DNA from 4 places in the Paenibacillus sp. sgz302190 genome. Region 2 is predicted to be linked to each of the others. Evidence: riboswitches for the same ligand, from Rfam matches in the RefSeq annotation. Region 2 holds a riboswitch; each other region holds the start of a gene.

What was found. Region 2 has a riboswitch for cyclic di-GMP ahead of AC6RNO_RS35415 (amino acid adenylation domain-containing protein). Riboswitches for the same ligand answer to the same signal wherever they lie in the genome.
Region 1: another riboswitch for cyclic di-GMP. It lies ahead of AC6RNO_RS32515 (EAL domain-containing protein); the one in region 2 lies ahead of AC6RNO_RS35415 (amino acid adenylation domain-containing protein).
Region 3: another riboswitch for cyclic di-GMP. It lies ahead of AC6RNO_RS32615 (S-layer homology domain-containing protein); the one in region 2 lies ahead of AC6RNO_RS35415 (amino acid adenylation domain-containing protein).
Region 4: another riboswitch for cyclic di-GMP. It lies ahead of AC6RNO_RS33875 (EAL domain-containing protein); the one in region 2 lies ahead of AC6RNO_RS35415 (amino acid adenylation domain-containing protein).

What each region holds. Positions count from the first base shown of each region.
Region 1 covers NZ_JBZYAO010000047.1:49,902-57,584, forward strand. Annotated here, with positions in the region: gene AC6RNO_RS32515 (EAL domain-containing protein) at 197-1,861, opposite strand; cyclic di-GMP riboswitch class I at 1,960-2,046, opposite strand; gene ilvA (threonine ammonia-lyase IlvA) at 2,140-3,396, opposite strand; gene AC6RNO_RS32525 (YcdB/YcdC domain-containing protein) at 3,579-5,951, opposite strand; gene AC6RNO_RS32530 (hypothetical protein) at 6,134-6,811, shown strand; gene AC6RNO_RS32535 (FMN-dependent NADH-azoreductase) at 6,937-7,569, shown strand; gene rluF (23S rRNA pseudouridine(2604) synthase RluF) at 7,669-7,683, opposite strand, start outside.
Region 2 covers NZ_JBZYAO010000065.1:4,181-11,863, reverse strand. Annotated here, with positions in the region: gene AC6RNO_RS35430 (ROK family protein) at 1-1,100, shown strand, start outside; gene AC6RNO_RS35425 (alpha/beta fold hydrolase) at 1,090-1,893, opposite strand; gene AC6RNO_RS35420 (hypothetical protein) at 2,358-2,735, shown strand; cyclic di-GMP riboswitch class I at 3,130-3,237, shown strand; partial or broken gene AC6RNO_RS35415 (amino acid adenylation domain-containing protein) at 3,348-7,683, shown strand, end outside.
Region 3 covers NZ_JBZYAO010000048.1:14,923-22,605, reverse strand. Annotated here, with positions in the region: gene AC6RNO_RS32625 (NEAT domain-containing protein) at 1-4,125, shown strand, start outside; gene srtB (class B sortase) at 4,221-5,018, shown strand; cyclic di-GMP riboswitch class I at 5,115-5,225, shown strand; gene AC6RNO_RS32615 (S-layer homology domain-containing protein) at 5,282-6,583, shown strand; gene AC6RNO_RS32610 (DUF5704 domain-containing protein) at 6,593-7,683, shown strand, end outside.
Region 4 covers NZ_JBZYAO010000053.1:31,961-39,643, reverse strand. Annotated here, with positions in the region: gene AC6RNO_RS33875 (EAL domain-containing protein) at 1-2,240, opposite strand, end outside; cyclic di-GMP riboswitch class I at 2,327-2,419, opposite strand; gene AC6RNO_RS33870 (DHA2 family efflux MFS transporter permease subunit) at 2,744-4,252, opposite strand; gene infC (translation initiation factor IF-3) at 4,444-4,929, opposite strand; gene yxiS (protein YxiS) at 5,020-5,331, shown strand; gene yxiS (protein YxiS) at 5,336-5,506, shown strand; gene AC6RNO_RS33850 (MsnO8 family LLM class oxidoreductase) at 5,606-6,616, opposite strand; gene AC6RNO_RS33845 (hypothetical protein) at 7,013-7,252, shown strand.

The DNA.
Region 1 (7,683 bases), on a different contig from region 2:
TGAAAATATGTAACGCATTCATGTGTCAATTGTACCATCAATTCCAAGGGCGGAAAAGTAGTTTCCCCGTTATTGCGGCACAATTCGTCATGTCATACAAGGTAACATAATCATGTTTGTGACTGGCTACAAATAGGTGTAGAGCCCCAATTCCCGATTATACTACCTGTGGTTGATAAAATCCATATCATTTCCGTTAACTTATTTTGTCTTTCATTAATTGAATGAATTCCTCAGGATGCAGCGGGCTGCTGAAAAGCTTGCCTTGAGCTTCCGTGCATTGCATACTTTGCAAATGTTCGAGCTGCTCCTCGGTTTCCACTCCCTTGGCGATCAGATTAAGACGCAGACGCTGCGCCATCATGGCGATCGCTTCCGCCAGCAGCTGATTTTCGCCGTCTTCGGGAAGGTCGCGGACGATCGTGCTATCGAGCTTGACGCTGTCCATCGGCACCCGGTCGGCGCCGCTTCTGGTGAACAGGCCGGTGCACAAATCGTCCATGGCGATTCGAAATCCGAAAGCTTTCAATAACTTCAGCTTCTCGCCGGTCTCCTCCACGCCGGAAGAAGATATGTCTTCCGCCAAATCGAGCTCGATCATGCCGGGCTCAAGGCCCGTTTCCTTGATGGCGTCGGCCACCAGATCGATGAAGCCTCGGTCCCTGAACTGTGAAGCGGTTACAGCGACGGTCAGCCGTAAAGGAGGATATCCCGCGTCCAGCCAGCTTTTCGCCTGTTGGCACGCTGTTCGCAGCGTCCACTCGCCGATGGCGGTCATCAGGCCGGTTTCCTCGGCGACGCGCACCCACTCGCTGCCCGGGATTTCCCCCTGCCCCGGACAGTGCCAGCGGATTACCGCCTCCATTCCGATCAGACGTTTGCCGGAAAGCTCATATTGCGGCTGATAGTACAGCTCCAGTTCGCCATTGTCCAAGGCGGCGCGAAGCGCCCGCTCCATGCGCTCCGGGCCTGCCGGCTCGGCATTTATTTCTGCGTCATAGAAACGGAGGTAATTTTCCCCATGCTTCTTGGCCGCATACATCGCTTCGTCCGCATGCTTCATTAACTGCCGCGGCGTCTCCCCGTCATACGGGTACAGCGCAATCCCCATGCTTGCCGAAACCGCAAAAGGGCTTCCCTCAAGCACAAAAGGCTCCTCAAGCGCCGCCTGAATACGGGACGCTGCGAGGCGGACATCCTCCTGCTTCATAATATGAGGCAGCAAAATCGTAAACTCGTCCCCGCCCTGACGGTATACGGTATCTTCTTCCCCAAGGCTGCTTGTCAGCCTTTGGCCGGCCTGCCGGATGAGCATGTCGCCATAAGCGTGCCCGAGCGTGTCGTTCACATGCTTGAAACGGTCCAGATCCAAAAAAACAACGGCAACCAGTGTATTGTGGCGCTTGGCATGCAGCAGTGACCGCTCCAGACGGTCTTCGAACAGCCTGCGGTTCGGCAAACCCGTCAAGGAATCGTGATGCGCGATGTATTCCATTTCCATGCTCCTGCTCTTATAATGCTCCCGCGACGCAGCCAACTGCCGGATCCCGTAGACGAAAAACATGCACAGGACCGTATGAGTCAACAAACTTGCGAACAATTCGGACGCAAGAAACACGAATGAAAGCAGCAGCCATGCGCACGCCGCTGCCGCCAATAAAACAATAGAAGCCTTTCGCTTGACGAGAAAAGCGGAGCAAGCAAAGCCCGCAAACAATATCCCGGCCAGCCAGCCCATTGCATGGAACGATGCCGAGACAAGCAGATTCGCCGTCAGCAGACTGACGCCAAGCAGGCACAAATATTCCCACGCAAAGTTAATTGCATGCCGCTCCCGTTTGGATGATGTACCGCCGTTCACGCTTATAACCTCCTCCCCCCAAACCTGTATAAAGAAGAAAAGGCTATTCCATCACATGGAATAGCCGCAGGTAGTACCTGTTAGGTATAATTCAACCCTTCGGCAGCCCAGCTGTCCTAGTTGAATGCAACCTTAGACCTGCGGCTTTGCGTCCTTGCCTTTCGGCAAGTTTGCCTTTTTTCGAAAAATATTCGAGTTTTCTGGGACTTATTTACTATACCATATTTAACCAAAATTAGCTAATAGAATCTTCCGGTTCTGCTGTAAATCGGAAATTTTCAAATGAGCAGATTGAACAGCTTCGGATCCTTGTTAATCTCGATGTAGCCGTAATCTTTGCGCGAGAGACGCTCGATAAGCCCGTGGTAGTCGTCCTTGTTTTTCAACTCGATGCCGACCAGCGCCGGCGCGTCGTCTCTATTGTTTTTCTTCGTATATTCAAATCTGGTAATATCGTCGGAAGGCCCGAGAACTTCCTCCAAAAACTCGCGCAAAGCACCGGCGCGCTGCGGGAAGTTCAAAATAAAGTAGTGCTTAAGCCCCTCGTAGATCAACGAGCGCTCCTTGATTTCCTGCATCCGGTCAATGTCGTTGTTGCCGCCGCTGATGACGCAGACTACGTTTTTGCCGCGGATTTGTTCCTTGTATGCGTCAAGCGCCGCAACCGGAAGCGCCCCGGCAGGCTCGATCACGATCGCATTGCTGTTGTAAAGCTCCAGAATCGTCGTACACTCCTTGCCGGCTGGCACGATAACGATATCCTCGACATTCTCCTTGCAAATCTCGTAATTCAATTGCCCTACCTGCTTCACGGCCGCCCCGTCGACGAATTTGTCGATCGTTGCCAACGTGATGACTTGTCCCAGCTTAAGCGCCTCAGACATGCTTGCGGCGCCCTCCGGCTCTACGCCGATAATGCGCGTCTGCGGAGCTACGCTTTGCACATAAGTGGAAATTCCCGAGACAAGTCCGCCGCCGCCGATCGTGGCAAAAATAAAATCCGGCGTCTCAGGCATCTGGTTCATAATCTCAAGACCGACCGTGCCTTGTCCGGCAATCGTGCGCGCGTCGTCGAACGGATGAATAAACGCCTTGTTCTCCCGGGCGCAGTACTCCCTGGCCTGAGCGGAGGAATCGTCAAAGGTATCTCCTGTAAGGATGACCTCGACAAAAGCTCCGCCGAACAGCTTGACCTGCGAAATCTTTTGCCGGGGCGTCGTCGTCGGCATGAAGATTTTTCCTTCGATGCCCAAGTGCTTGCAGGAAAAAGCGACTCCCTGCGCGTGATTGCCGGCGCTGGCGCAGACGACTCCCGCCGCCCGCTCCTCGGGAGACAAGCTTTGAATGACATTATAAGCTCCGCGAATTTTGAACGATCTCACGATCTGCAAATCTTCGCGTTTCAAGTATACGTTGCACTCATACAAGTTTGATAAAAGCTCGTTGCGCTGCAGGGGCGAGGGCTCGATCACTTTGCTGAGCACATGATTCGCCTTGATGATGTCTTCCAGACCTACTCTTCCATTTACAGCCATGCTCTTCTGCTCCTTTTGCCGTGTTCGCACAAGATTAAGTTTTAAAGCCTATTGTAACATATCTTGCAGGGCTGGGAAGCACACGGGGAATAATTTTACACGGCGGGTTTCGGAAAGCGGGAACCGTTTCCCGTAAAAAAAACAAGCACACCGGCGATGCGGCATGCTTGTTCCATAAGGATTTAGTATACGTAACGGGGTCGCTGGTCCTGAAGATCGGCGCGCTTTTGCAGGTAGCGGGAGAACGCTACGGCAGCCTGTGCTTTTGTCACTTCCTGCCCGGGCTCAAAGCTGCCGTTATTCAGCGACATGATATCCAGACCGACGACAATCGCAGCTTCTCCGATATTTTTCAGCTTGGCCGCATCCGCAAAGTTTTTGTTGAAAACATTCTCGTATTTCGTCAAGCTTTTGTAACCAAGCGCCTTAACGATGAGCTGGGCCATGTCTTCGCGGGTGATTTTGGCTTCCGGATTAAAATCCTCGCCAGGAACCAGCAATCCGCGGTCGACCGCATTTTCGACATAGGCGAAATATTTGGACGTGCTTTGCACATCCGCGAAGGAAGCTGCGCGTGCCGCAGGGTAATAAATGCCGCTGTTGCCTCCGTTCATCGCAATGACCAGCATTTTGATCAATTCCCCGCGAGTGATGGCTTGATCCGGGTTCACCTTGCCGTCTTTGACGTCAAGCGCTTGATAGTCCAGCATCAATTGCAGCTCGTTCTTCGCCCAATGATTCTCGATATCGTCCACTTTCACGCGTTCCAGCGAAATGACTTCGCCGTTGGAGGCATTGACCCACTGCCCCGTCTGGGCGTTCAGGAAGAACTGTTCGCGCGTGAATTTCGGAATCAGGGAGTAGACCAGTTTAGCCTCGAGCTTTTTATTGTCTCCGCCCACAGGAGCGCTCGGAACGCTTTCTCCCGCTGCGATCATCAATCTGTATTTCTCGATGGGAATGCCCCCTGGAGCCCCGCTGTTCGCTACCACATAGTTCAGCTTGATCTCATACTGCGATAGCAGCGTTTCTTTCGCTTTGTCGAGGGCGATCACTTCGGGCTTCTGCTTCGGATACGGCAAATTGGTAATCGAATTGTAGTAATTCAAGATCGCGCCGTCAGTCCGGTCAATGCTCACATTCACACTCTCGTAATTGGCGCTCACGCCATCGATAACCCGTTTGAAATTGAACTCCCAGGTGCGCTGCTGTTTCAATTGTTCGGCAGGTATGTTCTTTTCTACAGGTGCGCTCATTACGAGCTGGTCCGTGTAAGCGGGCAAATTCTTTTTCACAAAATCGATGGCCGACGCTTTGGCTGTATCCAGCGCTACCTTGCCGTCAACCGGCTTGGTCCCGTCATTTGGATAATTAATGTACTTGTTGAAGCTCATAATCTCGCCGGTTTTGCTGTTCACCGCAGCCCAGGCGCCGCTGCCGCCGATTTTACCCGTCGAATCGTTCTCCGCCGCCGGCCGGCTCCAGTTCAGGTTCCAGCTTGAGCTGCTCTCTCCCGTCTCAGGGGAAGTGACCTCGTTGTAGGAAGCGTCGCGCAGCTTGTAGTCATCGGGCAGCTTGAACGCATCGGTTACCTTTTTGACGGCTTCTTCCTTGGTCAGATTCAAATTGGAAGCCGGTTTACCGGACAGCGGTTGCTCTGTAAGCGGATTTTTGTCACTTGCATAAAGAGACTGGGAAAAAGCGCCCTGGTTCCAAACTTCGCCGTTCACAGCGTTCAGGGCGAATGGGACTAATGTGTAGGCAATGAGCGGTTTTTTCTCGCCTTTTGCTTCATAAGGGATTTGATAGGCTAAGGTAACGTCGGCTTTGTCTTTGAAGGTCTGGGCGATTTTGTCCTCGCCGATCGGCGTCACATTCGTCTCGAATGTCACATCGTCATCCCAGTTGTAATTGTAGCCGGTTACCTGCCCGTCCCCGTTCACAGTGACATTGACGCCGTTCTCCATAAACGGAATGCCGTTAACCGCCCGGTCAAAACGGATGTTGTACTGATAATTTCCATTCAGAGGGGTGCGGAAGGAATCCTCTTCCGTCTGGTTGTACAGCAGTTCCTTCTGCTTATCAGGATTCACCTTCCCGATCCATGCGGAAGCGATCGCTTTGGCTCCTTTGAAATCGACTTTCGGCGGGTAGCTCAATTTATGCTCGGGATCTTTGTCGTTGATCGAATATCCGACCATTTCTCCGCTAATACCGTTAATCGTAACATGCAGATCGCCTAAATACTGGTCTTTCACTTTCTTCACGAAACTTAAGTTCCAGTTCGGAATGCTGTGTCCGTTCATTACATAATAAGCGTTCAGGTTAGCCGACTGCAGCGTATACCCATCCGGAATTGCAACGTATTTCCTGGCAAGTTCAAGGGCTTGGTCTTTAGTAATTTTGGGCTCGAGCTGTGCGGTGTCGTCGCCTTTGATGGGCAATCTGATAGCTTGAGTCCCTACTGCGGCATCATTCGCCCATGCCTGCGGAGCCGCAGTGAGCAGAAGCGCTGATGCGATAGCGACGGTTCCTGCTTTTTTGACCAGTTTCAAATGAATCTTCCTCCTCGTACGCTTAATAGCGATAAACTTTTCCAGTTCTACACCCTAGACGCCGCCATCCGAAAAAAGGTTGCTGGCCAAACGCCATGAAAATAAAAAATAACGGAAGCGTAAATCCGCCCGCCAGACTCCTGGGGCAGACCAGAGGGGGCCCTGACTGGGGGCGCAGCCGCTTGGCAGGCCGAAAAACCTGCGAAAGTGCAGGCTGCTCGATAAAGTCGCGACACTTTGTTAGGGTTAGGGGAAACAGTGAGCCCCTAATTTGGGGGACAGCCGCTTTTTCCGGGCGCGCTTCTCCCAGCGTAGGTTATGGAACTGCGCAACCGGTCAGGAAGCAGCTTGGTAGAGAGAAAACCTGCGAAAGTGCAGGCTTTTCATCGAAAATTGACTTATTTTGGCGAAAATCCTGCAAAAGTGCAGGAATTTTCGCTAAAAGTGAACCTGAGCCCCTATCTCCGCTGAAAAACCTGCACAATTGCAGGAATTGTTCGTGGCCAGCGATCAAGGACGCAAATTCATGTATTTTTGCAGGTTTTATTCTTGCAGGCGGGCAGATTTTGGTTATCGCCTCTGACGCGGGGCTTTTTGGGCAGCCTGCTATTGTGCAGGAATTCCCGATCAAAACGGGTCAGAGCTTATGTATTCGCGGAAATTGCTGCATTTTTGCAGGAAAATTCGGTTGCAGCGTATCAGCGAGCAAAAACCTTTTGCAGGTTTTCCTCGTGCTGCAAACAGATGTGCCATCTCCTGACGCGATACCAGGCTGCTTCACATACGTTTGGCACCCACTGGGCATCCAGACTTTCTCAAAACTCCGAAGCACACGGTTTGTTCCCGAAATGACGTTGTAATCTCGAATATACATTTTTTCATCTTTTAAAATTTTGTAAGCAAATAATAATTTGTAACAAACTATAGATTATATGTTATACTGACAGAGTAAGTATTCTAACATATAGAAGGGAAGTTTTGATTCATGGCAACTGTACTTTACATCACCGCACATCCTCTCGATTCTCAAGCATCTTTCAGCCTTGCTGTAGGAAAAGAATTTATTGAAGCATACCGCGAAGCAAATCCAACGGATGAAGTTATTCATCTGGACTTGTATAAAGAAAATATCCCGCTAATTGACGCCGAGGTTTTCAGCGGTTGGGGAAAACTTCAGTCAGGTTCTTCTTTCGATCAACTGTCCGCTGCGGAACAATCAAAAGTAGCTCGTCTTGGGGCACTCGTTGATCAATTCGTAGCCGCCGACAAATACGTTTATGTTTCTCCAATGTGGAACTTCTCGTTCCCTCCGGTTTTGAAAGCATACATCGACGCTACTTCAGTTGCGGGTAAAACTTTCAAATACACCGAAAATGGTCCCGTCGGCCTGCTGTCCGGCAAGAAAGCCCTGCATATTCAAGCTAGCGGCGGCGTATATTCGGAAGGTCCTGCGGCTCCATTAGAATCGGGATACAGTTATTTGAAGAAAGTTATGCAGTTCTATGGGGTTCAATCGCTCGAGGGGATTTTTGTCGAGGGAACGTCATCGGCAGAGAAAGCTCCGGCTATTAAAGAAAAAGCAATCGCAGATGCCAAAGAGGCAGCAAAACGCTTCTAAACGACTCCCGGCTTCCTTAGCGGAAAGACCCCTGCTACAAGCAGCGGGTCTTTTTTTGCCAAAAAAAAAGATCAAGGGCTCTCAAGCCCTTGATCTCATTCAGGATTTTGCATC
Region 2 (7,683 bases):
TGACCGTGAGCACATTGACGCGGCTGTTGGAGGAATTGACGAGCCAGGGCCTCATTCTCGAATCCGGCTTCGGCATCTCGACCGGCGGCCGCAGGCCGATTTTATATGAAATGAATCCGGCCTATGCTTACGTCTTCGGCTTGGAAATTTCAAGGACGCTTTCCAAGCTCGTGCTCGTCGATCTCGCTATGAACAAGCTGGATTCGTGCAGTTGGGCGATGTCGGCGGAGATGACTCCCGATGTGTTGACCGGCTTCATTGCGGACGAGGCGGACCGGATGCTGGCTCAGCATCGAATCGCCAAATCCGCCGTGCTGGGGGTGGGCATCGGGGCGGTTGGCCCGCTGGACCGGATCGCGGGCGTCATTCTTGAGCCCTCGTACTTCCCGGCTCCCGGCTGGAAGAACGTAGCCATATGCCGTATGCTCGGATCGCGGCTGAGTTTGCCCGTCTTGCTTGACAACGGCGCGAATACGGCGCTTTTGGCCGAATCGTGGGTGAACCGCTCGCAGAGCTTCAAGCATCTGCTTTATGTCCACGCCGGAATCGGCCTCCGTTCCTCCATGGTCTCGGAAGGGAAGATCATCTACGGCGCCGTGGATATGGAAGGATCAGTCGGCCAGATGATCATTCAGACCGACGGCATATCGCACCGCGATGCCGGAGGCAACTACGGCGCGCTTGAATCGTACGCTTCGCTGTATGCCGTTGAAAAAGCGGCCCGTTCCGCGCTGAAGCAGGGGAGGGCAACGCTCCTCTCGCAGCTGGTCGGCGATCCGGAGCAGCTGCAATACCGGCATGTGCTCGAAGCGCTCAAAAAAAATGATCCCCTGGTCGTGGAGATCATGACGGAAGCTGCGACCTATTTTGGGATCGGGCTTGCCAACCTGCTCAACATTTTGCATCCCGAAAAGGTGATCCTCGGGGGGCCTCTTCTGGCAGAAGGCGAGCTGTTTTTCCAAATCGCCACACAGGTCGCGATCCGTAAAGCTTACTATTATCCGGCTTATCAAGTCGTCTTCAGCAAAGGCAATCTCGGCGAAGAAGCTTTGGCTATCGGTGCCGCCGTTATGGTGATGAACCAGTTGATCAAGCTTTAACCGACTTCAGGAAATCGAGCAGCAGCGAGTTGAAAGCTTCCGGGCTTTCCATAGGCGTCAGATGGGCCGCTCCCGGAACAATATGAAAGCTTGCGCCGCGAATACGTTCAGCCATCGATTTCATCACTTCCGGCGTCGTAATCGCATCGTGCTCGCCTGCGATGACAAGGGCCGGCACATCGATCGCTGCGAGCAGATCCACGGAATCCTCGCGGAAAGCCATAGCCAGGCTGGCGTGGACGAGCCCTTCCGGCTGCATCTCGTCCATCACGGCGCTCAGTTCCCGGACGAGTTCAGGCTGCGTTTGCCGGCTTTCCTCGGAAAGCAGCTTGGGCAGCATAGCGTCCCTGGCAGCGGCGGCGCCTTTTTCGTAGAGGGAGGCCGCCATGTTCATCCGGTTTTTGCGGCCCTCCTGAGGGTCGGCTTCCGGACGGGTGTTGGCCAGCACAACCGCCGCAAATCGCTCCGGCGCCTTGCGCAGCAGCGAGAACACTACATAGCCGCCCATGGAGAAACCGCCAAGGACGGCTTTTTGTATGCCCAGCTTGTCCATCAGAGCGAGGACATCGTCGGCATACCGGCTTAGCGCGATGTTGGATGCCGGGACAGCGGACTGCCCCATGCCGGCGAGGTCCGGGATGATGGCCCTATAACCTGCGGCGGCAAGCGCATCCGCTTGACGGCTCCACATCCGGTGGTCCAGCGGAAACCCGTGCAGCAGGATGACCGGGAGCCCTTCTCCCTGGCTTTGGCCCAGATCTTGAACAAACAATTGAGATTCATGAATCGTCATTTTCACGGATACCCTCTCCTCCGGTTATGTCTTGAAGTTGTTTCCTTTTCATCGTACACGAATTGATCCCGGTTTTCCATCTCCGCCCTGCCGAAGCCGCTTTTTGAGCGCTCGCCAAGGGCTTTTTTCATATTCGCGGGCGTAGAACGGCATTCTGATCGGCAATAACACGCAGCGCGGTAGAAAACCTCATAGTCGAATAAGACTAGTATGGGGCTTCAAGGGCCGTAATATGCCCGAGTTGCTGGAAATTACTTCTATATAACGTGTCCGAATCAGGACGATTTTAGTTCCAGGGAAGTAGAAAAATAGCGAACGATATCGAAAAAGTTATGTAATATACCAAAATATTATGGTTAACTCATACTTCCCTAACAATTGCTTGATATCCTCAAATCATCGCGAATCCATTAACCATTTTAAGGCAACGAAGGATACAGTATGAAGAATTGGAGTTGAATCGAATGACAAAAAAACCGTGGTCTACGCAAGAATTGGACAAACTTATTCGACTTTCCAGCGAGTGTCCCCCCGTTGTTATTGCCAAAGAACTATCCCGCCCCGTGACATCAGTCCGTAAAAAAATGAGGGAAATCGGGATTAGTTATGTAACCGGAGAACAATGGAAAAAACGACAAATTCAGTACCTTATCTCCGACGAAGGCAGCTTGTACAAAAATCAGGTAAGCCCGTCGCCGCAAAGCTCCGATCTGGAGTCCCCAGTGCTTGACGAGTTCTGGAAAACGCTAGTAACGATGGCGAGATTGGCAAAAAAGAGAGGGAAGCGGGTCGACGTGCTCTCTTTTATCGATACATACCGAAAAATACGGACAGGCGGTTAAAGTTTAAGCCTGCTGTCCTGGATAGGCGGACTACAGCCGCCCGCCCTACTTAAACTGCAAAAGCACATACAGCCTCCGGACGGGGCCGCTCAAGACGAGACGGTTCCGGCGGAGGCTTTTCTCATTTTTTTGTTGCAAGATGGTCTGGAACGATGTCGAAAAAACGAAAAAAACGCTGTCGATTCATGTATTGGAAGCGGTTACTTGTAATTTATATGAACCGGCGCGGATAAAGCCGGGCCTTTCGTGTTAGGGGCGTCCTAAAAAAATAAGGTAAATTTTACTAGTAACCTCCAATAAAATTATTTATTAAAATACCGTAACTAGTATATCTTTCCTAGTGTTTTATTATATGTAAAGTAAATATATCTATATAAATACAAATTCTACAAATATTCGACAAAGGCAAACCTATGGAAACGTAGGGACGCAAAGCCATGGCCTAAGGCATCGCATTACTTTTTCACAAGAGATGAGATGCTATGGTCGACAGGTTGCCGGGTAACAGGGGCTCCCCTTTTATTCGGGGTGGGCCTTTTTCGCTTTGGGGTGTTAAAATTTATCAAAGTTTCCAAGACCAAGAGATTATTTCGCATGATGGGGGGAGTAATTATGCAAAAGCACTTTTTACCATTAACGCATGCTCAAAAACGGATTTGGTATACCGAGCAGTTTTATCCCGAAACCAGCGTTTCAAATTTGAGCGGTATCGTTAAATTAAAATCCGCAGCGGGGATCGACGACCGGATGTTGAACCGGGCCATTCGTCATGTGGTCCACAGCAATGAAGCGCTGCGCTTTAAGCTTGCGCTTGATGAGGCGGGCGAACCGCGGCAGTACGTTGCCGATTGCGAGGATTTTGATATCGAGTGGGTGGAAGTTCGTCAAACGGGAGATATCGATGCCGTGACGGAACGGGCGCAAACGGAGGCCTGCCGGCCGATGGCGCTCTACGATAGCGAGTTATTCCGGTTTATCGTCTTCAAGATCGGCCCTGCGGAGATCTGGCTTTTCGCGGCAGTGCATCATATCGTTTCCGACGGGATTTCCATGGTGCTGCTGGGGAATCAGCTCATCGATCGCTATTTGGAGCTGGTCAAAGGAACCGACGCCCTGCAAACGAGCCAGCCCTCTTATGTGGAATATATTTTGAGCGAAGCGGAATATGAGAAGTCCGAACGGTTTCAAAAGGACCATAAATTTTGGAATGCCCAGTTCGATTCCATTCCGGAGACCGTGTCTCTCAAACGAGGGGATTCCTATTTGGTCGAGACGGATGCGATTCGATTGACGGAAGAAGTGCCCGCTTTTTTACATGAAAAAATCGGAATGTTTTGCCAGGAGCATGGGATCAGCGTTCTCTCGCTGTTTTTAAGCACTCTCCATATTTATATGTCGAGAGCGACGGGGCAAACCGAGACGATTCTGGGAACGTTTATGGGCAACCGTACGAACGCAAAGGAAAAACAGATGTTCGGGATGTTCGTTTCCACCATTCCGGTAAGAGCTCACGTTGATGAGAACGCGGATTTCCTCAGCTTTGCCAAACGGATCATGAAGGATCAATTGGCGGTCATCCGGCATCAGAAATATCCTTATAACCAGTTGATCAGTGATTTGCGCGTCAAGCATGGACAATTGAACCGGCTGTTCGGGATATCGCTCGAATATCAGGTCATGTTATGGACGGAAAAGGAAGGTCTCTCTTACATGATCGAGCCCCTGTTCAGCGGGCATGAAGTGAACGATATTTCGATCCATGTCAAGGACCGGCCGGATACGGGCATGCTCATGATCGATATGGATTATCGTTCGGAAATATTCGAACCGGAAGAAATAGAAGCTTTGTACCGCCGGCTATTGACATTGCTGGACCATGCGCTGACCTTTCCCGAGAAGGCGATCCGGGAGCTGGCATGGCTGCCGCAGGCCGAGCAGGAATGGCTGCTGCAGCAGGGAAGGAGCCCGCGTCTGGGATATGACCGGGAAATGACGCTGCATGGCTGGTTTGAGCGGCAAGCCGCACGGAATCCCGAGCAGACTGCCGTATTCTTTGAAGGCGAACAAATGTCCTACCGGGAATTAAACGAACGTGCTAATCGCCTGGGTCGTCTTTTGCGTGAAAAAGGAGTTGTGCCGGACGCGCCGGTCGCGATTTTGCTGAACCGGTCCGAACGGGCGATCATCGCTATGCTCGGCATCCTGAAAGCCGGCGGAGCTTATGTGCCGATCGACCCCGGATTTCCGGAGGAAAGAATCCGGTTCATGATCGCGGATTCGGGCGCGAACATCGCCGTGACGGAAGCGGAGCTGGCCGGCCGATACGATTTGCCGGTATCGGAACAAATCGTCTTTGAAGACGTGGAGACGTCCGGGATGAACAGCGGCGGGAATTTGCCGCCGAGTGCCGGCTCCGGAAATTTGGCGTATATCATGTATACCTCGGGGACGACCGGCAAGCCGAAAGGCGTCATGATCGAGCATCGGCAAGTCTGCCATTTGATCGAGGGATTGCAAAGACAAGTATATGAGGCGTATGAGCCAGGCCTCCATGTGGCGCTGCTCGCTCCTTTTCATTTCGACGCATCGGTTCAGCAAATTTATGCTGCGCTGCTGCTGGGACATACGCTGTATATTGTTCCCCGAGCAAAGGTGACGGAGGGGCGGACTTTAGCCGGGTATTATCGCGACCACGCGATCGAAGTGACCGACGGTACGCCGGCTCATTTGAAAATGTTGGCTGCGGCAGCGGATGAGTCCCGCGGATTAAGTCTGCGCCATATACTGATCGGAGGAGAGGCGCTGCCTCGCGAAACTGTCGGCAACATATTTGATTTGTTTGCCTCAGAGGACCTGTCCCCTGCAATCACTAACGTGTATGGGCCGACAGAATGCTGTGTCGATGCTTCCGCCTATGACATTACGCAAGCTGCCTTCCATTTGACTCAAGGGAGCGTTTATCTGCCAATCGGCAAACCGCTTGGCAACAACCGCTTTTACATCCTGGATGCCTATGGGCGGCTGCAACCGCCGGGGGTGGAGGGCGAATTGTACATTGCCGGAGACGGAACAGGCCGGGGGTATTTGAATTTGCCGGAACTTTCGTCCGCCAAATTCGCTCCCGATCCGTTTGTCCCGGGTGAAATGATGTACCGTACGGGGGATATCGCCAAGTGGCTGCCGGACGGGAACGCAGCATATGCCGGTCGGATCGACGATCAGGTCAAAATCCGCGGGTACCGGATCGAGCTTGGCGAAATCGAAGCCGTGCTCCACAAGCATCCGGAAGTCGGCAAAGCGGTGGTGCTGGCTCGTCCGGAAGCGCAGGGCGGAGCGGAGCTTTGCGCCTATCTGGTCTGGAAAAACCGGGAGCGGCCGGCCGCTTTCTCCGAACTGCGCAAACATCTGGCGGTCGAACTGCCGGATTATATGCTTCCGGCTTATTATGTAGAGCTGGACGAAATTCCGCTCGCCTCAAGCGGCAAGATCGACCGGAGAGCCCTGCTGCAGCATGAGGCGGCAGCAGCCGGCGGCGCGGAATATGTCGCTCCGGGAACCGGCCGGGAGCAGCAGCTGGCCGATCTTTGGCAGGAGGTTCTCGGCATCGCCCGCGTCGGGATTTACGACAATTTCTTCGAGCTTGGCGGGCACTCGCTGAAAGCGATGACGCTATTGTCCCGCATACATAAGCAATTGGGCGTGGAGCTGCCGCTGCAGGTATTGTTTGAGACGCCGACCGTACACGCCGTTGCGCGGTATGTTTCCGAGGCGGGCCGCAAGGGATACCGGGGGATTGAACCGGCTGCGCCAAGGGAGATGTATCCTTTGTCCTTTGCCCAGCAGCGCGTATTTATCGTTAGCCGGCTGGAGGGAGCGGGGATCGGCTACAATATGCCGGCAACCGCGACGATCGAAGGTTCGCTGGACGTCCTGCGGCTCGAGCAGGCCTTCCGCGAGCTGATCGGGCGGCATGAGGCGCTGCGCACCTCTTTCCATACCGTCGACGGCATTCCGCTGCAAAAGGTGCATGACGACGCGCCTTTTGAAATTACGCTAGCCGAAGCTTCCGAACCATCGGTCGATGCCTTGATGGCCGCATTTGTCCGCCCGTTCGATCTCGGACAAGCGCCGCTCCTGCGGATCGGGCTTGTCCGGGTTAACGAGAGCAAGCATATGCTGCTGTTTGATATGCACCATTTGATTTCCGACGGCGTTTCCATCGGACTGATTTTGCATGAGCTGGCCGGGTTGTATGGCGGGGACGACCTGCCTGAGCTGCGGCTGCAGTACAAGGATTACGCGGTGTGGCAGAACGAGCGGTTTGCCCAAAGCGCCCCGGAAGGGGAGAAATACTGGCTGCAGACGCTGAGCGGAGAGCTGCCGGTCCTGCAGCTGTTGACCGACCGTCCGCGCCCTGCGGTGCAAAGCTTTGAAGGCGACCGGGTGTCGTTCATCGTGAACAACGATGTAAAGGACAAGCTGAACCGGCTGGCCGAAAAGAGCGGAGCCACGCTGTACATGGTGCTGCTTGCGGCCTATTGCGCGCTGCTGTCCAGATATACGGGGCAGGAGGATATGATCGTCGGCACGCCAACCGCCGGCCGGAACCATGCCGATACGGAAGGTATCGTCGGCATGTTCGTCAATACGCTGGCGATCCGGGTTAAACCGGAGCGGAGCCATACCTTTGCCGATCTGCTGCAGCATGTGCGCCTTTCGGTGCTTAACGCTTTTGAGCATCAGAGCTATCCGTTTGAACGGCTGGTGGAAAAGCTGAATCTGCCACGGGATTTAAGCCGGAATCCGCTGTTTGACACGATGTTTATTTTGCAAAATGCTTTTGCGGAAATTCCGGAAATCGGCGGCATGAAGCTGTCGGTCCGGGAAACGAATTTCCGGGTGGCCAAATTTGATCTGACGCTGCAGGTCAAGGAAGAACAGGACGGCC
Region 3 (7,683 bases), on a different contig from region 2:
TGGATTACGACAATCGATATCGAAGATATTGCCAAGAAACCGGACGTGCTTATGCATGTGGTCATCAAAAACGACCCTGAATATCCTCCGGGATTTGTATACGATAACTGGTATAACGTTCAGTTGGAAATCGACACGAGCGGATTGCCGGGCAATGACGGCGGCAGCAACTGCACGAATGCCGAGCAGCCGATTACTATACAACAACTGCAAGATTTGATTACTGTTTCCAAGTCCGTATATGCAAGTACGTATGAAGGAACCGATTATGGAAATTATCCGGCAGGCTCCAAGCAGCCGTTGTATACAAACATTGTGCTTGCGGACAATTTTATCGCTATGGGCAGTACGGCTCCCGAGTTGATTAAGTCCGTCTACCATTCACTGACAGCCGCATTGAACACGTATCAGTACGGGGTCATTTCGCAAGTCGATAAAACCGCTCTGCGTTCGCTTGTCGATACGGCAATGAAAGATCAGGAAACAATGTATGAGCTTGGGTACGCGGAGTGTAAAGAAGGTTATAATTATCCTCCCGTTACGCCCGGAGAATATACCAAGGGCTCCAAAGAAAGCTTGCAGCTGTATTTGGGCAGAGCGCAAACCGTGCTGCAGAACGTCTATGCGACATCCAGCAACGTGACCAAAGCGATCAATCAGCTTAAAGGATACACAGACAATCAGTTCGTTGCCTCAGCTCCGGTTAAGATCATCGTCCTCGATTCGCTGAATCCGACAACGAGGCTGTCGCAGAACGCTCCGGAGATTGCCGGAACGGCTGTGCTCGTTGAACCGAGGAACAACAACAACGAGTACGTAAGAGCGAATATTACATTCAACGGAGCGGCTCCTGCCGAGGTGGTGCAGTCCACTCCCCAGAAGTCGAGCCAGAACAATGGCGCCGGCTTCCTGGCCGAAGGCTTGGATTATGCGAATGAAGCCAATCAAGCACTTCTGCTGAGCAAAAGTTCCGATGCGCAAAAGAAAGTGTATCAGGTGCTCATCCGCGGAGCCGCCGTTGACAATACCAAATGGGAGGGCCGCTCCTATCTTCGCTACAAGCTGAACGGTGTAACGAAAGAAGTTTACATCAGCTACAACGGAGAACAGCTTGATGCGCTGAACACGGCGGTTGAAACGGCGCAGAGGCTGTACGATCAAGCAACGGCTCTGACCGGCAGCGAGCAAGCTTTTGCGGCTGCCAAGACCGCGCTGCAAGCGAAGATCGCCGCAGCCAAGGAAACGGCAGCCAATCTGGCAGCGACCCGGCCGCAGATTGCCGCAGCCGGCAGCGTATTGGCGCAGGCGGTGGCTGCATTCAAGGCAACAGCTATCGTTGAGAATCCGGGTTCAGGAGACGGGCAGATTAAGGACGGTGAATACCCTATCCCATTTTATATTTACAAAAAAGGAGCTTCCGACCCGTCCGTCATGTATGACTACGTAGATAAGAGCAGCGGCAAGCTGATTGTGGAAGGCGGCCATAAATACGTTTCGTTTACCCTCAAACAAAATGCGGAAATTTTGTCCTTCAAGACGGAGCGGGGCGGAGTACTGGTGGAAACGGATAAAGTTAGCGAAGATACGGCTGCCAATACGCGCGTTGTCCGTTTTCCGGTCGGCGATCTGAACGCCCGTTTGAATGGATGGGTAAAAATTTATTGGCTGCTCCCGCCACCGATCAATTTGTATGATCATGAGTATGAAGTGGAGCTGGGATTTGGCCAACCGGTCATTCCGGAGGAAAAGCAAGATCTGAACTTCAGCGTTCTTCATGCAACCAAAGAGGAATTGTCGGCGATGGACAAATATTTCGTGAAGCCGGGCAAGTACAGCGTGGCGGATGGAAAAATAAAAGTAACCGTTACGCTGAAGGACAGCACGACCATACCGAGCTTTAAAGTCGAGCAAAACGGCGTACTGAAGGAAACGACGGTTGTCAGCACGGATACCGCAGAGAACACGCGGGTCGTACAATTTGAGACGGCGGACCTGACAACGCTGCTGAACGGTCAAGTGCATGTGTCGACGAGTTATAACGGAACGCCGTATGAAATGGACTACGCGATCCGATTGAAGCTGTCCGCGACGGATAAAACGAGCTTGAATGCGTTAATAGCTTCGGCTCAAAGCAATTTGGATGCGGCGGCGGAAGGAACGGAGGCCGGACAATACCCTGCGGCGGCCAAAACGGCTCTGCAGGCGGCGATCGATGCGGCCAAAGTTTCGGCAGCCAGTGCGGCAGCTTCCCAGCAATCCGTTGATGCGGCTGTCCTCGTTTTGCAAAAAGCGCTGAGCGTATTTCACGCTTCCGTCATTTTGGAAGACGCCGGCTATATCTTTACCCTGCCGGCCACGATTACAGATAGTACGGGAGCGCCGATTACCGACTTCGTTTCCAGCGAAGTTAAGCTGAATGTGAATGGCGACCAGCAGATAGCGACGTTCGAACCGTATGCGGGCGTCACGCTCAAAAAGCTTCAAAAGAAAAAAGCCGACGGCAGCCTGGAAGACGTACAACTGCAAGTAGCGGCTGCCGCTAAGCGGGAGGACTTGGTTGCAATCCTGAGCGCAGACAATTCGTTCAGCTTCGAGTTGGATCGCGCGGCCAGTTACCTGCTGACATTGGTCGGAAGCGATGAAGCGGAGCGGGCATTCGAAATCGCGTTTGCGCAATTGCAGCCCGTAAAAGCGGACCCGGGAACCGGATTGCCGGGTACGGTGCCGGTGAATGTCCATGGCATCGCCGACGGGTCCTACAGTATCGCGTATAAGTTTTTGAAATATAATGCCAGTACGACCTCCGTTATGCAAGAGTATGTCATTACGCCAGGCAAACTTACGGTGAGCGGCGGCAAGATGTATTTTGAATTCACGCTGAAACATAGCAAACAAATTCCTGATTTCCAGGCAGACACCGGCAGCGGTTTGTCGACTCCTTCAGTATCGGAGACTGACGACACAAACAATACCCGGACTTATAAATTCATGGTTAACAACCTGGATGCGAAGCTGCACGGGTGGGTCGATGTCAACTGGCCGGAAATGAGCTATGTTCATAATTATGATGTTCATTTGGTATTTGACAGGTCCTCGCTGGTATCTATAGCAAGCGGAACGAAGGCGGGGCTTACCGCGCCGGTGAAGCCGCTCGCTCTAGTCTACGAACCGGGCGAGTACGTAATTGATTATGAGCTCAACGTTCGCGGGACTTCGAACAAGTCGGTGACCGACGAGTTTGTGTTGCACCCGGCAAAAGTGGTGATCAAAGACGGCAAAAGTTACTTGCAAATAACAGTATCGAATAAAGAAGTGACGGCTCTGAAAATTGAAGACGCCAAAGGCAACTTAACCGATGCGGAGATCGTATCGACGAACGAAAAAGGCAATGAGAGAACGCTGCAGTTTTTGATCAACGACGCGAAGACGAAAGTGCTGGCTCAATTCGTAATGGCGGTGCCGGGCAAATACAACGGTGAATATAACGTCGAATTTGTGCTCGATGACTCGACCTTCAAGCCTTACAAGGAGCAGCCTAAGACGGAGTCGGACGGCAAGCAGCCTGACGAGAAGCCGACTACGGCCGCAAACCGGTTCACGGATCTGGATAAGCACTGGGCAAAAGCGCTGATCGAGCGTGCAGCTAAACTAGGCTTGGCGAATGGGCATGAAGACGGGACATTCCGCCCGGATAACCTGATCACGCGCGCGGAATTTGCGGCGCTGCTGAGTCGGGCGCTGAAGCTGGACGCGGGCCAAGGAGAGCTAAGCTTCAGCGATGCGGGAGATATGCCGGATTGGGCGAAGCCGCAGCTGGGAGCTGTCAGCAAAGCCGGTATCATGAACGGCTATGAAGACGGGACGTTTCGCGCCGACCGCAACATCAGCCGGTCGGAAGTGGCGGTGATCGTGGCGCGGGCGCTCAAGCTGGATGTCGACGCGCATGCGAAGCCAATCTTCGAAGACGCGGAAAGCATTCCGGCGTGGGCGCAGGCGGAAGTGGCGGCAGCCAACAAACGAGGCATCATAAACGGGCGGGATAACAATCAATTCGCGCCAAATGAGAGCACCACGCGGGCGGAAGCTATCGCTTTAATTCTTGCTTTGTACGAGGAAGCTAAATAAACTTGCAGTTGGAACAAGCGAGGATGCTGGATAGCATCCTCGTTTTGCAATGTATTTTAAGCGTGATAGATATGTTGAAAAGGAAGTCGTTGCCTATGGGACTTATGCGTCGGGTTTGGACCGTTTTGGCGGCAGCCGTGTTTCTGTATGCGGCATTTCGTTTGGCGGCGATCGGATGGGGATACTATGAAAACCGCAGAGATCTGGCTGAGGCAAGCAAACTATTCAAGGAGGATCAGCTCAAGGACATGGGTCAAACCCTGTCAGTGACTGCTGTTACTTACGATAGGGAACACATGTTTGGCTGCCGGCCTCGCGATTTGTTTCGCCCCTTGCTGGAGCTGGGTCCGGATATAGTCGGTTGGATCCGTCTGGAGGGCAGCCGCATCGACTATCCCGTAGTGCAGGGAATCGACAATGAGCAGTATTTGAGCCGCAATTATAAAGGAGAAGATTCCCGCGCCGGCAGCATTTTTATGGATTACCGCAATGCGAAAAACCTGGAGCAGCGGCATACGATTATTTACGGCCATCGGATGAAGGACGGCACCATGTTTGGCGACTTGAAACAGTATGTGAATCAGACGTACTACGACAAGCACCGGCAATTTCGGCTGGACACCTTGAACGCTTCTTACATCGCTGAAGTTTTTTCAGCGTATTATACGACAACTGAGTTTAACTATATCGAGACGGAATTTTCCGACGATGAGGATTATGCCGCATTTTTACAAAAAATTCAACAAAAATCGCTTTATGCAACTGATATGGAGGTTGCTCCCGGAGACCGGATTATTACCCTATCGACCTGCGATTATGCACTCGACCCGGTGGCCGGAAGATTCGTTGTCCATGCCCGTTTGAAGCGTTTGGGTGAGCCTGTTGCTGAATAAATACTTGTGGAAAAATGTTAGATTATGGGTTAATATGGATTTTGTATTATATCTAATGTACTATACCTGTAGTTTTAAATACCTACGAACCAACTGAACACGAAAAGGCAAACCTGTTCGAAAGACAGGGACGCAAAGCCACGGGCCTACTTCTGCGGGGATAAGTCGTAAGACATCCCTCAAGGAAACGGCAGCCGGGTTGCCGAAAGCAGTTGGTTTTTTTGTTTTGGAAAAAGTAACTTTTTTACTATGGAGGTATATAAATGAGGGTTCAATTAGTTACATCACTAGCGGTTATCGTGCTGCTCGGAAGTTCAATTCACGATGTCAAAGCCGATACAACCGCCGCTGCGCCAGCAACGAAGTCAACGAATATTGCCGGCCCGGTTTCTGCGGGCAGCTTCAGCGATACGAAAGGGCACTGGGCGGAGGCGACCATCGCCGGTGCGGTTCAAAAAGGGTACGTGGACGGCTACCAGGATCATACTTTCAAACCGGACGAACAAGTAACGCGGGCGGAGTTTATCAAAATGGCGGATTCCGCGCTTCATATTTCAGTTTCGGGTGCCACCACAGGCAGTGATTGGTATCTGCCTTACGTTAACGCGGCAGTCAGCGCGGGGATTCATGAGTGGAGCGATTTTACGGGCGGGGACTGGAATACGCCGATGACCCGCCAAGAAATGGCGCGCATAGCGGTTCGGGCTGCAACCGGCGACAAGAACACGGAGGACAAGAAGTGGATGTACTTGGCGACCAAAGCCGGTCTGATCACAGGCATGGATGACACCGGAACGCTAGGAGAGGACCAAACGACAACCCGCGCCCAAGCGGCGGCAACCATTGAACGCATCCTTTCTTCGAAGGGCGGCCAGACGCTTTCTGTTGACAAACATGCCGTATCGAGGGCGGAAGTTGCTTGGCATAAGACCAATGTGATCACAATGCTTCCGCGCTACTTTGAAAAAACAGCGAACGGCGAGAGATTTCACGACGAGTTACTGACCGCCACAACCGCCGACGGCAACATGTCTTGCAGCGTCAATAAATATGTTGTAGTCGATTTGGACGATCCTAATGATCCTTACCGAAATCTTGTTCCAGATGATGTAAGCAAGTTCGAGTGGTTGGACTTTAATACAGGTGCATCTGTGCCATTGAAAGGTGACAACTATATCGTTGTTTCAGAACAAACGATGAAAATTAAAAGTTTTCCTGCAGATGCAACTAGTATTACTGGTTGTGGCGCGGGTATTACGGATAAGGCTTATGATGCAAGCGGTACATTGAAAGCCAAGAATATGCTTCCAAGAATGTCCGGCGTAAATATTCCCTATAAAAAGCCCGGATCCGTATATACGTATATCACTTACTCAGATTCTTATTACGGTAACGCAGGGGATTCGATTAATGAAACGAGGTATTCCTTTGAGGCTGTCCCCAAAGGCAATTTGACACCTGTTGATGGGATGCGGCAAACCCGTATTGTCTTTAACGGAATTGATACCAGTTCACCAACTTTAATATATACAGGATTTTTAAAGGATCAAATCAATCAACAGTAGGTGGTTTTGTTGAAAAGTATATATTTTCGCTTCCTCATTATTTTGACTATAGCATCTTTAATGATTCCCTTAATTCCGCAGACTGCCCAAGCGGCGCCGATTAAGCTTGGAGATATCGATTATGGCAGCAGTATCGTGCAAGCCTATACGCCTCCGAACGGACTTGCAGGTGAGCTTGTAAACATGGAGCATTTTAATTTTAGTGATGTGACGATCACTCCCTCGCCGGGGAAGACTGTTCAGAGAGTATGGTTGCAAGACAAAGACGGAAATGAGGCAGGGGTATTAACAAATTCGGGAGGTAACAAATGGAAGATTCCAACCATTACGGGTGAAGAGAAGCCATTTTCTGCAACTGCAGTTCCTTATAGCGGATACTTTGCTTGGTTCCGAGATCCGGGTTGGCCTGATCCGCAAAATCCAGGGAAAACGCTAGGGTATGTGTGGATGTATGATGACAACGGGTCGCGTACTTATTATTCAACCTACCCGTCAGTTACAAATTATCCGGTATCCGGCATGTATACGACAGATAGTCCGTATCATTATAAGCCCGGAGTCGATCCGGGCGTTGGTTCGGCAGATAGCAATAGTGCCGTCGCGACAATTCATCATAGCGCTAACGTTTCGATCCCGTCGTTTAAAATGGATGAAAATGATTCCGTAATACTTACGTCTGATAAGGTGGTTAATGTACATATTGATCCTTCTGACATTCGTTATGATCTTACTGCATTGTCAGGTGAACAACGGACCAGACATCCAATTTTGGAATCTAACATCATTGACAAGGGAGCAGATTCAATTGATCTCGCTTCAGGAACCTTTAATTTCCATGTAACGGCATCCTTCGATAATGCGGGAGGCCAAGAAGAATCTAACGGGCCTAACGGGTTAGTTTTGAAATGGTATGATGGCTGGAAGTTTACCTTCCATGCATCACTTTGGTATGTTCGTGATCTGTCAATTTATTACGACGAAGATGAGGCGCCGCCGACAGGGAATTGCTCCTATACAATCGGCCCACCGACTAAAGGAACGATCAATCAGGACGCCGTCATAGATCCTGCGGCCAGCGGCGTGCTTCTCGCGGATATGCG
Region 4 (7,683 bases), on a different contig from region 2:
CCTTCGGCCACGACCCGCTTCCCGAGACTGTGCGACATCGCAATAATCGCGTTGATGATGGCGCGGTCATGTTCGCTTTCCAGCATATCTTTCACAAAGGAGCGGTCGATTTTGATGGAATGGACGGATAGCCGTTTGAGCAGCGATAAGGAAGAATATCCCGTGCCAAAGTCGTCAATGGACAGCTTCACGCCCAAATTCATAATCTCGCTGCAAATGTTCGTCACATTTTCGCTGTCGCTCATTGCCGTGTTCTCGGTAATCTCCAGGCAGAGCAGGCTCGGATCAATGCCCGTTCGATGCAGCGTATCCGTCAGCCGGCGCGAAAAGTTCGGGTCGAGGAACTGCCTGGCCGACAAATTGATGGACATCGAAAACGGCGCAATCCCCGCTTCCAGCCAGCGCTGAAGCTGAAGACATGCGGTATCGAGCACCCAATACCCGATCTCCACAATAATGCCCGACTCTTCGGCTAGCGGAATAAAATCGCCGGGCGGAACAAAACCGATGCCGGGACGATTCCAGCGGATCAGCGCCTCGACCCCCATAACCGCGCCTGTCCGCACGTCGATTTGGGGCTGGTAATGAAGCGAGAACTCGCCTTCCTCCAAACCTTGCCGCACCCCCGAATTGATCAAATATCGCCCCTGTTCCTCGTCATGCAGCTGCGGCTCGTACATCACGAACTGGTTTCTGCCCTGCCGTTTCGCCTGATACATCGCGATATCGGCGAATTGCAGCAGCTCGTCCGGATTCACGCCATGCTCAGGGGACCAGCAAATGCCCATGCTGGACGTAACGTAGAACGCTTTATCCTGATAAGCAAAAGGCATTTTGAAGCCTGCGAGTATTTGATTCGCCCAGCCGTGGATCTGCTCCTTGTCCTTCAATCCGGGAATAATGAGCGCAAATTCGTCCCCGCCCAATCGGAAGATCGTCGCCTGCGGAGGCGCGAGCAGCGACAACTGGTCGGCCACTTTTTTCAACAAATGATCCCCGACAACGTGCCCTTGAGTATCGTTAATTTGCTTAAATCCGTCCAAGTCCAGCAGCATAATGGCAATGGAAGAACGACTGCCCTCGGATAAATGCGATTCCAGCTCGTTGTTGAAATAAGCGCGGTTCATAAGGCCTGTCAGCGTATCGTGGTAAGCGAGATACACGGCCTGCTCTTCGGCCGCCTTGGCTTTCGTAACGTCGAGCAGCACCACATACTGCAGCAGATCGCCCTGCGCCTCAAAATATTTGCTCTCGGCCTTAACGTACTTTTTCGCCCCTTTGCGCGTGACGACGATATAGTCCCCCTGGATCGTTTCTTCCCCGAAACCCGGCTGGTCGAACGAACGCGAGGACTTGTGGGACTGGGGAAAAATGAACTCCTGCGCATGGCGAAGAAGCAATTCCTTCTGCGTGCATTCAAAAAGCAGCGCCGCTTGCGGATTCGCCTCTTTAATAATTCCGTCCTGGTCCGTAATGATCATCGTTAACGGCGACATTTCGTACAGAGCCTGATACTTCCGTTCCAGGGAAGGCAGGAAATCATATTTGATCATGGCATATCTGAGGAAAAAAGTGAAGATAATGAGCGCGAAACTGCTTAATGCCGGAAAATTGACGCCGCTTGGCATAACAGCCGGCATTTTAAAGAATATAAACGCTATCGCCCAAACAAACGAAAAAAGGAGGCCAAGCAAAACCGTGCGCATCTGCTTTCGCTTCAAGTTCAAATCGTATTGATTTACGAACCTGAACCCTGCGGTCACGATGACGATGCAAACAACGGCCGTATACAGCGTGCTGCCCAGCATCAATGCTGTTAGGCCTGCACCGGGTTCCTGGTATTTCCAAATGCCGTTCTGGACGAAATGAACCGTTATCCATGGAGGCGGAAAAAACACCAGCGAGGCCGGAACCAACGGGCTGTAGCAGATCGCCGTCATAACCGGCCGCGGAGTCGATTGAAATCCCTCCGTCAGCCTGAAGCAAAAATGCATCGTCAGACACATGATGATGCAAGCCGGAAAATAAAACAGCAGCAGCGCGATTCGGCCCGCGTATTGGATCGGGGCGATGCTGAACAGCAAATTCCCGATGAAAAACAGCATGGTGGCAAGGAAAAAACAGGCCGCGATTTTATTCAGCCCGTTGTACCGGTTTCGCTGATAAATTTCGATCATCATGTAGAGCAACAAGAGAATTGGTACTATGTACAGGAGTATGGACACTAAATAAGCGATCATGAAGCACACCTCATTATCTTGTTAGTCCGTCATAAACGACCAAAAAAAAAGAAACCTTGCTTTAAGGTTCCTTCTCAGCGGCCTAAAGCGGAAACTGGCTGGCATACGATGTGAATCCTTTTCGTGTAGCCCCTATAGCTTTGCGTCCTTGGCTTTCGCCAAGTTTGCCTTTATCTCTTTAAGAAATATTTAAATTGGTGAATGATAGGTCTAAGTTCCTAGTTATTTTATATCACGTATCACCAAATTTCGTCAATAAAATCCTTAATTATGAAATATCTGGTGCTATCGGCTCCTCGGATGGCTGCTTACTTTTCGGCCCCCCCGCCGACAATCCGCCAAAATCCGACAACGGAGGAGCTATGAACGCCCCCTTTTCGTTAAAGGAAAAAGAGGCCTTCCTTAGCCTATTGTCACAAGCTAATCAGAACCTCTTCTTCAAAGCGCCCTCGGCGCTGCAAGCCGGCAGTCAGACCCAGTCAGGCCTCTATTTTGCCGAATGGTCAGGCTTGCAGCTCGGCGGCGGGAACGGCTTCGGCCTCTTTTTTCGATAGCACTTCCTTCTTCAGAAACCAGCAGATAACAAAAGCCGCGATCATAAAGCCCAAAGCGATGATAAAAATGCTCTGGAACGAATTCACAAATACCGCTTGAATCTTCGTTACCAGATCGGCGGATATCCCCGCGGGAATTCCCCCTGTCGCGATATGATCCGCCATGCCCGGAGGAAGCTCGCCGGCCAACCCGGCAACGCCGGTTTTGATTTTGTTAGCGAGCAGGCTGCCGAAGACGCTTAATCCGATTGTCGCTCCAAGCGACTGGAACAGCTGAACGGTTCCGAGCGCTACGCCGCTGTTCTCCTTGGCGACGGATTCCTGAACGATCAGGTTATCTCCTCCGAATAAAGCCCCGATACCGAGTCCTAACAGGACAAAGGTAACAATGATGTACAGCGGCGTTGTCGCAGCATGAACCTGAGACAGCAAACCGACGCCGACGATCGGCAGCAAGAAGCAGACGATAAACAAGTTCCGGTACGGAATCCGGGTAATCAGAAATCCGTTCAGGATACTCGAAGGAATCGCCCCGGCCATAAACGCCAGCGTCAAATATCCGGCAGCGGTTGGACTTAGGCCCATCACGTTCTGAGAGAAAAACGGGAACGCCGCTATTCCGCCCATCAATCCAAGCATTACGATAAACACAAGCAGCGACAATACGACCACATTGCGGTTGCGGAACAACGACAGCGGTATAATCGGTTCCGCCGCTCTGGATTCAATCCTTATAAAGAGGGCGATAAACAGGGCCGAAAGCGCAAGCAGCCCTATGATCAGCGGAGATGACCAGGACAAGCCCCGATTGTCGATCAGCACCGGCGCAAGCAGAAGGGAAAGCAGCGCCAGCACGAGCGCAGACGCCCCCATCCAGTCGATGGACCGCTTCTCCTCCCCTTTGGATTCGCGCATTCCTATGAATATTACCGACGCTGCAAGTATCCCGACCGGGATGTTGATCAGGAACACCCAATGCCAATTAAGATGATCCACGAAATAACCGCCCAGCGTCGGTCCCAGCAGCTGTGGAATGATCATCATCGGCCCGAACAGGCTCTGAATTTTGGCGCGCTGCTCAAGCGGGTACGTATCGCCTATAATCACCAATGCCAACGGCATCAGCCCGCCGGCGCCTATTCCTTGGATTCCCCTGCCGATCAGCAGAACGGTCATGCTGTCCGCAAATCCGCAAATGATGGAACCGAGAGAAAACAAAGCCATGCAGCTTAAATAAACGCGTTTGCGCCCGTACAAATCCGCCAGCTTTCCTAAAATGGGCATAAATATGGTCACGGCAAGCATGTATACCCCCGCCACCCAGCCGTAAAGCGACAATCCTTGCAGCTCGCGGATGATCGTCGGCATAGCCGTCGATACGACCGTTTCGTCCAGCTCGGCAAAAATAAGCCCGAGAAGCAGGCCGATCAGCACGAGTGATCTGTTATTTTCCTTCATTGTTCAATACCTCTCTTCTATTCCTTAACTATTGCCATCATAAGCGCTTTTCAAGCTTGCTGAAACCGGCCGCGGATGCATCGCCGCCTCCATCCCGAGGCGGATTTACGGATAAAAAAACCGTGCTGCAGCCAACGGCGCGTGGATGCGCCGTGGACTGTAACACGGTTTGTATAGAATGCGGGCTTTCGTCAAAGCGGATCGACCTGCACCGCCGCCTGCTTGCCGCTGAGCTGGATGCCCGTCCGCGGGCGCCCGAGCGCTCGCAAATCTTGAAGCAGCGTTTCCAGCAGCGCTTTCGCAGCCGCTCCTTCCTTGCCCTGGATGCGCACGACGAACTGAACGGCATCGCCGGCCCCGAGAATGCGCTCCGCCTGCCGTTTTTTCGTCTCCAGGTCGTGATCCTCGATCTGCGGCGTGAGCCGGATTTCCTTCACCTTCGCCCCCTGCTCCTGTTTGCGCGCCTGCTGCTTTTCCCGCAGCACCTCCTGTTTCGCCTGGCCCGCTCCGGCCAGCTTGCACGGCGGAGGGCTGCTCATCAGCGACGTGCAGATCAGATCGACCTTCAGCTTCCTGGCCAGCGCGAGCGCTTCCGTTGTAGGGACCACACCCAGATCCTCTCCGTTAACGCCGGTGAGCCACACCTCGGAAGCTTTAATTTTTTCATTTTTGATCATTGTGAATGCCCCTGTTCTTTCGCTATAATGAACCCAGCTAACGTAAAAATCCAAGCCTATGCAAAAACTCTAAGGAGATGTCCAACCGCTATGAGCCAAAAAGAACTCGAACAACAAATTATCCGCAATTATCAGCGCGATGAGCAGATGATGATTCTCGTATTCGCCCAATGGTGTGTCAACCGCGGCCTTGACCCAGCCGAATTGTACCGTCAGGCCTACCCCGATCAAACGGACAACGTCCTGCTGCAGCAAGCTCTTGAGCTGACCGTCCCCAAGGAAGAAGCCGGCGAAGTGCCTGACGAAACGCTGCTCGGCGTGCTCTCGCTGTTCGGCAACGAAGAACTCGCCTTTGTCGTAACCGGCGAGATCGCCAAAAGGCCAAAAAAAGGCGGCCGCTAGGACAGTGCCCGACGAAACGCTCCTCGGCGTGCTCTCGCTGTTCGGCAACGAAGAACTCGCTTTTGTCGTAACCGGCGAGATCACCAAAAGGCCCAAAGAAGCAGCCGTTAGGACGGTGCCTGACGAAACGCTGCTCAGCGTGCTTATGCGAAATGACGGATTCTGTGCAGCTTGAGCGGCTATATGCAGTCATTATTCATTGAGTTTGCACAAAAGCAACTCCTTCGGACAAACTCCTGAGACTGACTCCCGAGACTGGACGCGGCATCGGCGCTCAGACCAACTGGAACGCTCTCGCCAGCAGCTCGCAAGTACGCAGCCTCGTTTCAAAGTGAAACCCTGCCGCCACGACCATCACTTCGTCCACCTGGTAGTCTGCCGCCAAAGCGAGCAGCCGATCCCGCACTTGCGCGGGGTTGCCGATGATCATGCGCTTGCGGTTGTCCCGAATCCGTGTCTGATCCCACTCGGAATACGGAAAAGCGGTCGCTTCCTCCGGCGTCGGGACGCCGTGGAACTGGCCCTTCTCCACGCGCAGTATTTGCAGGTTCAGCGACCGCGCCAGCCACTGCGCCTCCGCTTCCGTCTCGGCGCATACGACGTAGACGCCGACCATCGCCTGCGGCACAACATTCAGCGAGGACGGCCGGAATGCGCTGCGGTAGCTGCGCGTCACCTTCTGTCCGCCCGCTCCGTTGATGAAATGCGCAAAGCAGAACGCCGCGCCTGTCTGCGCCGCATAGATCCCGCTCTGCCCGCTGGAGCCGAGCAGCCACACCTGGGGCATCCGATCCACCAAAGGGGTGGCGCGGATGCCCTCAAAAGGATGCCCCGGTTCCACCGAATCGGTGAGGAACCGGACCAAATCCGCGACTTGACCCGGGAACCGGTCAAGTCCCTCGAACAGATTCGCGCTGCCGCCCCGCAGCGCGCTGGCCGTATGCGGCGTGCCTCCCGGCGCACGCCCGATCCCTAAGTCGATGCGTCCCGGATAAAGCGCCTCGAGCAAGCGAAAATTCTCAGCGACCTTGTAGGCGCTGTAGTGCGGCAGCAAAACGCCTCCGGAGCCAAGCCGGATGCGGTTCGTACGGGCAGCGAGCGTGGAGATGAACACTTCCGGCGAGGAGCCTGCCAGCCCTTGCGAATTATGGTGCTCCGACACCCAGAACCGGGTGTAGCCCAGCCGGTCGGCAGCCTCGGCAAGCCGAATCGTCTGGCGGATCGCTTCACTATGCGTAGTCCCCGTCGCAACCGGAGAGTGGTCCAATACACTAAGCTTGAGCATCTTGTACCCCCTACTTTTCCCATCGCCCCAAGGCGATACCTCGATTATACCAGCCGCACCCGCAAAAAGTTGCGCCCCTCCCTCACACGGAACGATGAAAGTGGCCGACCGACCGCCGTCATGCAGCGCAGCACCGCGCGCAAACTCATAAAAGGGTCTGCAGCAACAAAAGTTTCTGGCCCCCGCCGTTGTGCCTTCACAGCTGGCACTCCACCGCTGAGCCTCCATCGTTATTTGCATGGAAACCTCGTCTTCCAACGTTCCGACAAGCAGATTTCGTTCTGTAAGCCACGGTTACATGATGCTACCATAAGTTTAACTGCGGGCTAGTCGCCCGTTGGGTACTCCCTAAGACGACGCAGCGATCTGAGCAGCAGTGGTGCTGCCCCTTCCTTCATGGCGGTCCCCCTTCCAACTCCAAAACCTGCAAAAGTGCAGGCTTTTTCACCGGAAACGGGGCGTTTAGAGGAAAAACCTGCAATTGTGCAGGAATTTCCCATCAAACCAGGGCCAATCTCGATAATTAGCGAAAAAAACTGCAGATTTGCAGGAATTATTCCCAGCCAGAGCATCAACGAGCAAAAAGATGCACTTTTGCAGGTTTTCGGCGCGTGGCCGGTGATTTTTAGCGAGTAAGCTGTTCGGCGGTCAGCGGCAAGCAACGCCACGGCGGGCAGTTGTCGTCGACCACCGGACCGTACCGCCACGGCGGGCAGTTGTCGTCGACCACCGGACCGTACCGCCACGGCGGGCAGCTGTCGTCGACCACCGGACCGCAACGCCACGACGGGCAGCTGACGAAGTCCAGCGGCACGCAGCGCTACGACGGACAGTTAGCGACGACCACTGAGCCGCACCATCACGGACGGGCAGCTGTCGTCGACCACCATCCCGAACCGCCACGGCGCCTCCGCACCGCTTCCGCCGCTTCGGGGCGCCTTCAGCGCCGCAAAAAAAGACGCCTCATCCCCACTTGCATCGTGGTGTTGGAGGCGTCTTGTCGCATCGTCCGGGACCGGCTCACTTGCTGATACCTTTATGGAAACAGCCCGATAGGTCCCCCCGCT